Regions from separate parts of the Pseudomonas hygromyciniae genome, predicted to be linked through region 2. Evidence: predicted binding sites of a transcription regulator. Region 2 holds the regulator's gene; each other region holds the start of a gene.
The links. Region 2 encodes sigma-54, which starts transcription at its own class of promoters, with help from an activator protein. Its sites were predicted from a motif close to ANTGGCATNNANNTTGCTNT; they were not measured.
Positions count from the first base shown of each region.

Region 1 (3,695 bases), 680 kb from region 2:
GTCCCTACCTACCTGCCGGAAGAGAAAGGCTACGTGCGTGTGGCCCAGGTCGAAGGTTTCTGGAAACTGGTGCCCAAAGGCGCCGACCAGACCGAAGTGACTTACCAGGTCCATACCGAGCCTGGTGGCAGCGTACCGTCCTGGTTGGCCAACAAGTTTGTGGTTGAAGCGCCCTTCAATACCTTGAAAGCCCTCAAGGAAAGCGCCGAGAAGCGCTAAGCGCAACCGAGCAGTGCCTCCAGCCTTGAGCGGAACGATCATCGCGCCCTCAAGGTCCAGATAGATGTGAGCCCATCCATGGGCTTTATCGAGGAGGCACTGATGCAAAATTGGCAAGTTACCTTCGTTGATGACCACGGTGTGCAGTCCGTGGAGCAGTTCAGCTGCGCGCAGAAGCCCAGCCTCGAAGACGCCGCACAGATGATCCGCGCCAAACTGCTGCCTATCCCCGCTCAACTGGACCTCAATGACCTGGACGGCCGGATCGCCGAGCCGACGGTTAAAAGCCTGAAGGATCAGAACAGTATCCAGATCCTCGATATTTCTCCCGCCCCCTGAATATTCCCTGTACGTCGTAAAAGCGCTGCTGGTGGAGCTGATAGCTTCGCGCTACTCTGCAAGGGAGATCAGCGAATGAATCGCTAAGGTCTGGTCTTGTCAGCTACATGCTTGTTTTCCTGCGGCGATGTCATTGCCGTCCACCTGCGCCGTTCACGCGCAGGCCCTGGGAAGCACGGAAAGTCTATCCATCGGTTCAGGAGGACGTTTCATGAGCACAGCCTATCAAGAAGACATCAGCACCCACGTGTTACGCCGCATGAAAGAGGGCGGCTTTGACTTCTCGCGTTTCCATCCCATCGAGTTCTACGCCATTTTCCCGGATGAGGAACGTGCGCGCCGGGCTGCGGGTCGGTTTCGTGGGGAGTCGATCAATGCTCAGGTCAGCGCACGGGATGACGGTGCCTGGTTCCTGGAGTTGAGCAAGGTCATGTTCGCCACCTATGACGGTATCGGTGATTTCGAGCAGGACTTTGAGGCGGTAGTCGAGCCCTTGGGCGGGATTATTGAGGGGTGGGGCGTCAAGCACGAGGTTCGTGGGTTACCCATGTAGACACATGATCAATAACGCAGCGTATCGGCTGACCTTTGGGTCGGCCGATTTTGTTTGTGGTGGTGCAAAGTGCTGGGAACTTAATATGAAAAAACCGGCACAAAAAAAAGGCCACCGGAGCAGGGTGGCCAAAAGGGAAGATCGGCATGAAGGGGAACCGATCGGTACATGCACAAGCAAATTACCGGCGGTGATGGGGTGATGCTGTAGGAAGAGTCCTGTTCAGCGAATGTTGGCGATTATCCGCAGGCTTTCCCCGGCAGTGAAATCAACTCTGACTATGCTGGTGATAGGCAACGCCTGCGCCTCTATGAAGCGCGCGGGGCGAGGCCCGGGTATTTGCTGCACCAGGACGGTGCGGCGTTGCCTTTGACTGTATCCAACTGATTGATACTTAAGTGTTTATGCCGCTGGCACGGGCCTTGCGACAGTCCGTTGCGTCCGGGTGACAAGGAGTTCGGCATGATCCGCACTTATTACGATGAAATGTACGATGGGGCCGGCCAGGTCCGACCTCACTATCGCGAGTTCGCCCGTTGGCTGGCTGAAACCCCGCCCGAACTGCTGGCCCAGCGCCGGCGTGAAGCCGATTTGCTGTTTCACCGTGCCGGCATCACCTTCACCCTGTACGGCGATGAGCAGGGCACCGAGCGCCTGATTCCCTTCGATACCATCCCGCGCAGCATTCCCGCCAGCGAATGGCGAGTGGTCGAACGAGGCTGCATTCAGCGGGTCAAGGCATTGAACCTGTTCCTTGCCGACCTGTATCACGACCAACGCATTATCAAGGCCGGGATCATTCCGGCCGAGCAAGTGCTGGCCAACGAGCAATACCAACTGGCGATGCAGGGCCTGGACTTGCACCGTGATATCTATTCCCACGTCTCGGGTGTCGATCTCGTACGCGATGGCGACGGCAGCTACTACGTGCTGGAAGACAACCTGCGCACCCCCAGCGGCGTGAGCTACATGCTCGAAGACCGCAAGATGATGATGCGCCTGTTCCCCGAATTGTTCGCTGCCCAGCGCATCGCCCCGATCGATCATTACCCCAACCTGTTGCTCGACACCCTGAAAAGCTCCAGCCCGCTGGAAAACCCCAGCGTAGTCGTGCTGACGCCCGGGCGATTCAACAGCGCGTTTTTCGAACATGCCTTCCTCGCCCGGGAAATGGGCGTGGAACTGGTGGAGGGCGCCGATCTGTTCGTACGTGACGACCGCGTGTTCATGCGTACCACAGACGGCCCGAAGGCGGTGGACGTGATCTACCGTCGCCTCGACGATGCCTATCTCGACCCGCTGGCCTTCAACCCGGAATCGATGCTCGGCGTGCCGGGGCTGTTGGCCGCCTATCGTTCGGGCAACGTGGTGCTGGCCAATGCCATTGGCACTGGGGTGGCGGATGACAAGTCGGTGTATCCCTTCGTCACCGACATGATCCGTTTTTACCTGGATGAAGAGCCGATCCTCAAGAACGTTCCGACGTTCCAATGCCGCAAGCCTGACGAACTTTCCCACGTACTGGCGAATCTGCCGGAGCTGGTGGTCAAGGAAACCCAAGGCTCCGGTGGCTACGGCATGCTGGTCGGCCCGGCCGCCACGGCCGCCGAAATCGAAGCCTTCCGTGCGCGGATCAAGGCCAAGCCCCATGCCTACATCGCCCAACCGACTCTGTGCCTGTCGACGTGCCCGACCTTTGTCGAAAACGGCATCGCGCCCCGGCATATCGACCTGCGACCGTTTGTCCTGTCCGGCAAGGAAACCCGCGTGGTGCCGGGGGGGTTGACCCGTGTGGCGCTGCGCGAAGGCTCGCTGGTGGTCAACTCGTCCCAGGGCGGCGGCACCAAAGACACCTGGGTGGTCGAGGAATAAAACCATGTTGAGTAGAACTGCCTCGGATTTATATTGGATGTCGCGCTATCTGGAGCGTGCGGAAAACCTCGCGCGCATGCTGGATGTCAGCTATTCACTGTCACTGATGCCCCAGGATGGGCGCGGCGATGGCCTGCACGAACTGGCCATGCCCTTGCTGATTACCGGCACCCTGGACGACTACCGTGAGCGTCATGGCGAGTTGCACGCCGAGCGCCTGCTGCATTTCTTCGCCCTGGACGCCGCCAACCCGGCGAGCATCTACAGTTGCTTGGGGGCGGCCCGCGCCAGCGCCCATGCGGTGCGTGGGCGAATTACCGCTGACATGTGGGAAAACATCAACGCCACCTGGTTGGATATTCGCGTCATAGCCCAGGAAGGCCTGAGCCGTTATGGCATGAGCCGTTTCTGCGAGTGGGTCAAGGAACGTTCCCACCTGTTTCGCGGTGCGACCTACGGCACCATCATGCGCAATGACGCCTTTCGCTTTATTCGCCTGGGCACCTTTATCGAAAGGGCCGACAACACCCTGCGCCTGTTGGACGCCCGCTACGAGATGGCCGGGGACCAGGCCGAAGTGGTGATTGATGGCACCGCCCATGCCTATTACCAATGGAGTGCGCTGCTGCGCGCCTTGTCATCCTTTGAGGCCTACACCGAGATCTACCGTGATGCGCCCGGTGCTCGCCAGGTGGCTGAACTGTTACTGCTG
Region 1 is NZ_CP070506.1:4,258,696-4,262,390, reverse strand. Features, by position in the region: gene JTY93_RS18975 (START domain-containing protein) at 1-219, shown strand, start outside; gene JTY93_RS18970 (hypothetical protein) at 322-558, shown strand; gene JTY93_RS18965 (ribonuclease E inhibitor RraB) at 770-1,111, shown strand; gene JTY93_RS18960 (circularly permuted type 2 ATP-grasp protein) at 1,574-2,983, shown strand; gene JTY93_RS18955 (alpha-E domain-containing protein) at 2,988-3,695, shown strand, end outside.
Region 1: JTY93_RS18960 (circularly permuted type 2 ATP-grasp protein) is a predicted target of sigma-54. The motif match lies at 1,521-1,540, and genes of this name have one in related genera.

Region 2 (3,695 bases):
GATGCAATAGAAACCGTTGTCCTCAAGCACGTTGAGGGCAGTACTTTTACCTGAGCCGGAACGCCCGCTGACGATGATCAAACGCATGATTACTGCCCGCTTTGCTCTTCCAAGACAACCTGATAAAGCGCTTCATTGGTGCTGGCGCTACGCAGTTTCTTACGTACTTCTTCACGGTCGAGCATGCTGGCGATCTGCCGGAGCAGCTCCAGGTGCGCATCGGTAGCAGCTTCCGGGACCAGCAGGACGAACAGCAGGTCAACCGGGGCGCCATCGATGGCGTCGAAATCAATGGGAGCTTCCAGGTGCAGCAGGGCGCTGACCGGGGTTTCACAGCCTTTGAGGCGGCAGTGTGGAATTGCGATGCCGTTGCCAAAACCGGTCGAGCCGAGTTTTTCACGGGCAATCAGGGCCTCGTACACATCTTGCGTATCCAGTTCAGGCACTTCACGGCCGATCAGGTTGGCAATCTGTTCGAGGGCTCTCTTTTTACTGCCGCCCGGCACGTTCACGAGGGAACGGCCGGGGGTCAGGATGGTTTCAAGTCGAATCATGGGTGGGGAGTGTTAGCGGCCTGTGCCTTGAAGAAGGCTCTGCTGCTTTTCCTTATGCTTTTTGATTTGGCGATCCAGCTTGTCGGTCAGGTCGTCAATGGCGGCATACATATCTGCATGCTCTGCATTGGCAACGACTTCCCCGCCGGGTATACGCAAGGTGGCTTCGATTTTCTGCTTCAGCTTTTCGACAGACATGATGACTTGCACATTTGTGATCTTGTCGAAATGCCCCTCAATTCGTTTGAGTTTCTCGCTGATGTAGGCGCGCAGCGGTTCGGTCACTTCCAGTTGGTGTCCACTGATGTTGACTTGCATACAGCTTCTCCTTCGTTGCCAGTGCATAAAGCGGCGGGTAGGAATACCCGCCACTGGAACGCTGTGGCCCGCCCGTCACATCAACCGCTTACGCTCGCTGGAAGGCGCGATCCCAAGGGACTCGCGGTACTTGGCGACGGTTCGACGGGCGACCTGAATGCCTTGTGCCTCCAGTAAACCAGCGATCTTGCTGTCACTCAACGGCTTTTTCTGATTTTCCGCGGCAACCAGTTTTTTGATGATCGCGCGGATCGCCGTGGACGAGCATTCGCCGCCTTCGGAGGTGCTGACGTGGCTGGAGAAAAAGTATTTCAGCTCATATATACCCCGTGGGGTATGCATGAATTTTTGGGTGGTTACCCGTGAAATGGTCGATTCATGCATGCCAACGGCTTCGGCAATATCATGCAGCACCAACGGCTTCATCGCCTCGTCGCCGTATTCCAGGAAGCCGCGCTGATGCTCGACGATCTGGGTGGCCACTTTCATCAGGGTTTCGTTGCGGCTTTGCAGGCTCTTGATGAACCAGCGCGCTTCCTGCAGCTGGTTGCGCATGAAGGTGTTGTCGGCACTGGTATCGGCCCGGCGCACGAAACCTGCGTATTGCGGGTTGACCCGCAGGCGTGGCACCGATTCCTGGTTCAGCTCCACCAGCCAGCGCTCGTTGTCCTTGCGCACGATCACGTCAGGGACCACGTATTCCGCCTCGCTAGACTCGATTTGCGAGCCGGGGCGCGGGTTGAGACTCTGCACCAGCTCGATGATCTGGCGCAGGTCATCTTCCTTGAGCTTCATCCGGCGCATCAGCTGACTGTAATCGCGGCTGCCGAGCAGGTCGATGTAGTCGGTGACCAAGCGTTGGGCCTCGGGCAGCCACGGGGTCTTGGCGGGCAGCTGGCGCAGTTGCAGCAACAGGCACTCGCTGAGGTTGCGCGCGCCAATGCCGGCGGGCTCGAACTGCTGGATGCGGTGCAGGACCGCTTCGATTTCGTCCAGCTCGATGTCCAGTTCCGGGTCGAAGGCCTCGAGGATTTCCTCAAGGGTCTCGTCCAGGTAGCCCTGATTATTGATGCAATCGATCAGCGTCACGGCGATCAGGCGATCGGTATCGGACATCGGGGCGAGGTTCAATTGCCACAGCAGATGGCTCTGTAGGCTCTCGCCAACGGAGGTGCGGGTGGTGAAGTCCCACTCGTCATCGTCATTGCTGGGCAGGCTGCTGGCGCTGGTCTGGTAGACATCTTCCCAGGCCGTGTCCACGGGCAGCTCATTGGGAATGCGTTCGTTCCATTCGCCTTCTTCCAGGTTATCCACCGTGGGGGCGGCTTCCTGGTAGGACGGTTCCTGGACGTCGGGATTGGGTTTTTGCTCTATGTTGTCGGCCAGTGGGTCGGCATTATCGAAGTCGTCGCCTTCTTCCTGGCGTTCGAGCATCGGGTTGGACTCCAGGGCCTCCTGGATTTCCTGTTGCAGGTCCAGGGTCGACAATTGGAGCAGGCGGATGGCCTGTTGCAGCTGCGGTGTCATCGTCAGCTGCTGGCCCATTCTCAGGACTAGCGATGGTTTCATGGCAGGGGCTTAACACCTTATTCGCCGGCGCAATGCGCCATCCACGACAGGGCGCGTGAGCGCCAAACATAAGCAAATTATATGCCTGATATCGGGGGCTTTGCCTAGAGCACGGTAACAATAAAAATAATGAGGTTTTTATTGACTCCCGCGCCCGATGGCGAATGTCCTGACATCACAGTGGTTACAGGCGGAACTCGTGCCCCAGATACACTTCCTTGACCAGTTCGTTGGCCAGGATGGTGGCGGAGTCGCCTTCGGCAATCAGTTGGCCGTCGTTTACGATGTAGGCGGTTTCACAGATATCCAGGGTCTCACGCACGTTGTGGTCGGTGATCAGCACGCCGATCCCCTTGGCCTTGAGGTGATGGATAATCTGCTTGATGTCGCCTACCGAGATCGGGTCGACACCGGCGAAGGGTTCGTCCAGCAGGATGAACTTCGGTGCTGTGGCCAGGGCGCGGGCGATTTCCACACGACGCCGCTCACCGCCGGACAGGCTCATGCCGAGGTTGTCGCGAATATGGTTGATGTGGAACTCCTGCAGCAGGCTTTCCAGCTCCTGGCGGCGCCCGTCGCGATCCAGTTCCTTGCGGGTTTCAAGGATCGCCATGATGTTGTCGGACACTGACAATTTGCGGAAGATCGAAGCCTCTTGGGGGAGATAGCCGATACCGGCCCGAGCACGACCATGCATTGGTTGGTGGCTGACGTCCAGGTCGTCGATCAATACACGACCCTGGTCCGCCTGGACCAGACCGACGATCATGTAGAAGCAGGTGGTCTTGCCGGCACCGTTGGGGCCAAGCAGGCCGACGATCTGGCCGCTGTCGATCGACAGGCTGACGTCGCGCACGACCTGTCGGCTTTTATAGGCCTTGGCCAGATGCTGGGCTTTCAGGGTTGCCATTACTGGGCCTTCTTTTTCGGCTGGATAACCATGTCGATACGCGGACGTGGCGCGGTGACCTTGGTGCCATTGGCGCGGCCAGCAGTGGCGACCTGCTTGACGGTGTCGTAGACGATTTTCTCGCCTTCGGTCGAGTTGCCGTCGCTGCTGATCACTTTGGCGCGGTCAGTCAGTACTATGCGGTTTTGCGGTGCGTGGTACTGGATGGTTACGCCGTAGCCTTTGATCGGACCTGGATCAGCGGCGTTTTGCTTCTGTTCGAAATAGGCAAGGTTGCCCACCGAAGTCACAACGTCGATATCGCCAGCCGGGGTGCGGGTCAGGGTGACGGTATTGCCGGTAAT
Region 2 is NZ_CP070506.1:4,940,735-4,944,429, reverse strand. Features, by position in the region: gene rapZ (RNase adapter RapZ) at 1-87, opposite strand, end outside; gene ptsN (PTS IIA-like nitrogen regulatory protein PtsN) at 90-554, opposite strand; gene hpf (ribosome hibernation-promoting factor, HPF/YfiA family) at 567-872, opposite strand; gene JTY93_RS22110 (RNA polymerase factor sigma-54) at 948-2,441, opposite strand; gene lptB (LPS export ABC transporter ATP-binding protein) at 2,626-3,351, opposite strand; gene lptA (lipopolysaccharide transport periplasmic protein LptA) at 3,351-3,695, opposite strand, start outside.

Region 3 (3,695 bases), 780 kb from region 2:
GTCGATACCGATGGCGGTTTTGTCGGTGCCGCTATCTCAGCCCAACAACTCACTCATGGCAATAATCTGCTCCGCCACCTGGATCAGCTTTTGCTGGCGGCTCATGGCCTGGCGGCGCATCAGGGTGTAGGCCTGTTCCTCGTTGCAGTCCTTCATTTTCATCAGCAAGCCTTTGGCTAGCTCGATGCGCTTGCGTTCCGCCAACTGCTGGTCGCGGGCTATGAGTTGCGCGCGCAAGGCCTGGTCGCTCTCGAAGCGCGCCATGGCGACATCGAGAATCGGTTGCAGGCGCTGGGCCTGGATGCCTTCGACGATATAGGCACTGACCCCGGACTTGATTGCCTGGCGCATCACGCCGGGGTCATGTTCGTCGGTGAACATCACGATGGGCCGCGGCTGGTCGCGGCTGACCAGCACCACCTGCTCCATCACATCGCGGCCGGGTGATTCGGTATCGATCAGAATCACATCCGGGCGCACCGTTTCGACGCGTGCCGGCAGGTCGATGGTCAGGCCAGACTCATCGATCACTTCAAAACCGGCCTCGGTCAGGGCGCTCTTGAGGCGCCCGACTTTGCGCGGGGTGTCATTGATCAGCAGGATTCGCAACATGGGTGGCCTCCCGTCAGCGCAAGGCGTGGCGGACGACATCGTCGGCCATGGCATGCAGGCGGAAACTGCGGGCATAACCGGCCGGGTCGGAGCCGTCCCAAACCTTGCCGTCGATCAATTGGCTGCTGCGCATTTCTTCGTTCGTGGTTGCCACGCCCACTGCGCTTGCGGCTTGGCGATACAGATCCAGTTGCTGCACCTGACGGGCAACGGCGTGGTAGTCGGGGTCTTCACGCAGCAGGCCCCAGCGGCGGAATTGGGTCATGAACCACATGCCATCGGACAGGTACGGCAGGTTGACCTCGCCATCGCCATGAAAGCGCAGCGCGTGTACGTCTTGCCAGTGGTTACCCAGGCCGTCGTCATAGATGCCCAGCAGCCGTGGCTCGATGCACTCGAGCGGGGCGTCCAGGTAATCCCTGGCGCTGAGCAGTTGTGCGGTGGAGCGACGGTTTTCGAGGCTGCTGTCGATAAAACGGCTGGCTTCCAGAACCGCCATCACCAGCACGCGTGCGGTGTTGGGGTATTGCTCGACAAACGCCTGGGTGCAGCCCAGGACCTTTTCCGGGTGGTCCGGCCAGATCGCCTGGCTGGTGGCAAGGGTGAAGCCCTGGTTCTGTTGCACCGCGCTGGCGCACCAGGGTTCGCCGACGCACAGACCGTCGATTCGTCCGGCTTGTAGATGCGCGACCATTTGCGGCGGCGGGACCACCACACTCTCGACATCCCGCAGCGGGTGAATGCCCTGGCTGGCGAGCCAGTAATACAACCACATGGCATGGGTGCCGGTAGGAAACGTCTGGGCGAAGGTGAGTTTTGTCCGGCTTTGGTGCACCTTGCGCTCCAGTGCCTCAGGACTGGTCACGCCCTGTTGTCGCAGGCCCTGGGACAGGTTGATGCCTTGGCCGTTCTGGTTCAGGCCCATCAGTACCGCCATGTCGGTCGGCGCGACGCCGCCGATGCCCAGGTGTACCGCATAGATCAGGCCGTACAGGCTGTGGGCGGCGTCCAGTTCGCCACTGACCAGCTTGTCCCGCAGCCCGGCCCACGACGATTGGCGCTTGAGGTTCAAGGTCAGGCCATAGGGTTGGGCAAACCCCTGGGTCGCCGCGACCACCAGCGAGGCGCAATCGCTCAAGGCCATGAAGCCCAGGTCGAGGCTGCTCTTTTCCGGGGCATCGCTGCCGTTGACCCAGGCCAAGGGATTGGTTGCCTGGCTGTAGCCGACCTGATCACTCATCAACACCTACCTTCTGTGTGAAAAAAGGCGTCGTTCCGTAGGGTGCCTTGCAAGCCACCTGCGGGTAACGACGCCTTTGTCCTTGAGCCCGTTCCGTCATTGGCGCGGGCTGCCCTAGGCAAGGTAAAGCAAGGCACATGCCACGACGTGCGGCATGGGGTAGGCCGTCAGGCTTTCATCAAGATTGCGCCGTGGGGGCCTTTCACTATGGCGCTCCTTCATGCACATCACCCAGGAAACCCAGCGTGTTCCTTGCTCGATTTATCCCTGCGACCGTCCATGGCCTTTTGCAGCGCTGGCTGCTGGGCGCTCTGCTGATGCTCAATGCGTTGCCTGCGATGGGCGAGTCCTATCTGGCGTGGGACGAAAGCCTGCAAGGCTTCTTCAACCGCCTGGCGGTGCCCCTCGGCCAGCCCATCGTGGTCAGCAAGCTGGCGGCGGGCAAACGTATCAGCGGGCAGTTTGATTTTGCCAATGCGCAAGCCGTCCTGGAGGCAGTGGCGTTGCAGCAGGAATTGATCTGGTACAGCGACGGCCAGGTGCTGCATCTCTACGATGCCGGCGAGGCCAAGAGTTCCGGGGTGACCTTGCGACACATGACCGTCGACCGGCTGCGCGACGTCATGGGGCGCACGGGGCTCGACGAGGCGCGCTACCCCCTTCGCAAGGCCGGCCCCCGTTTGTTTTATGTGTCGGGGCCCGCCAATTATGTCGATCACGTCATGCGCCTGGCGCAGTTGATGGACCGCCCGCGCCCGGTGCGCCGTGAGGACGTGCAAAGAGTCGGGGTCATCCAGGTGCTCAACGCCGACGTCGCAGACCGCCAGTACGACAGGGGCTCGCAGACAATCACCGTGCCGGGTATCGCCACGCTTATCGAGAAACAGCTCGCCGAACTAGATGGCAAGGCACGCACCGGCATCACCGTGATTGCGTATCCGCAGATCAACAGCCTGTTGATCAGGGGCAGTGAGCAGCAATTAAGGCTGATCAGGGTGCGGGTGGCGCAGTTGGATGTGCCCCAGTTTTCCCAGGGGCAGGGCGCTTCGACACCTCTGAGCGCCGATCAGTACGAACGTGTACGGCGCGCGTTTGCCCGGGTAGACGAGCAGTAGTGCCAGGTTTCGAAAGTTCCTACGCAAAACTCCCGCAAAACTTCGACGCAGTGGGCTTTTTCCTAACGTGAAATTGATGATGGGTTTCTATAGTCGCGCTATCTCCCAGACGGTGCGCGACGCAATACCCAGGCGCCGTGAATACCCGCAGACAGGTACAGAGGTTTGAATGGTTGTTGCAGTTGAGGGCTTGATGACGGCGTCCCTCGTCTTTGGGCGTTGGACGTTGCAGGAGGATGGGCGGCTGACCACCGAAGGTCGCGACATTCAGTTGCCGCCCAAGGAGAGTCACGTGTTGCGCCTGTTGCTGGCCACGCCTGGCGTGCTGGTCACCAAAGATTGCCTGCTGGAGCAAGTCTGGCCGGATATCGACGTTGCCGAAGAATCCCTGACCCGCTGCATCTACTCGTTGCGCAAACAACTGGAGGGCGACCGTGCGCTGATTACGACGGTGTATGGTCGCGGCTATCGCTTCAGTGGCCGGGCGCGGGTGGTCGCGCGCCCTGGCCTGGCGCAGGCGGTGGGAGCGCAACTGGGTGCGTGCCCGGCCTGTGGATGGTGTGGTGAGCGGGTATGAAGCGCGCCTGCCGGCTGGGACTGTTGTTGTTGAGCCTGGGTGGGGCAGGCAAGGCCCAGGCGTACTGCTGGGCCGAGGCCGCCCGCCAGTACGATATCGAGCCAGAACTGTTGCAGGCAATTGCCGCAGTAGAGTCCGGCTACCGCGCCGA
Region 3 is NZ_CP070506.1:4,163,122-4,166,816, reverse strand. Features, by position in the region: gene JTY93_RS18480 (ANTAR domain-containing response regulator) at 37-612, opposite strand; gene JTY93_RS18475 (CmpA/NrtA family ABC transporter substrate-binding protein) at 626-1,852, opposite strand; gene JTY93_RS18470 (secretin N-terminal domain-containing protein) at 2,098-2,967, shown strand; gene JTY93_RS18465 (winged helix-turn-helix domain-containing protein) at 3,161-3,544, shown strand; gene JTY93_RS18460 (transglycosylase SLT domain-containing protein) at 3,541-3,695, shown strand, end outside.
Region 3: JTY93_RS18475 (CmpA/NrtA family ABC transporter substrate-binding protein) is a predicted target of sigma-54. The motif match lies at 1,978-1,997, and genes of this name have one in related genera.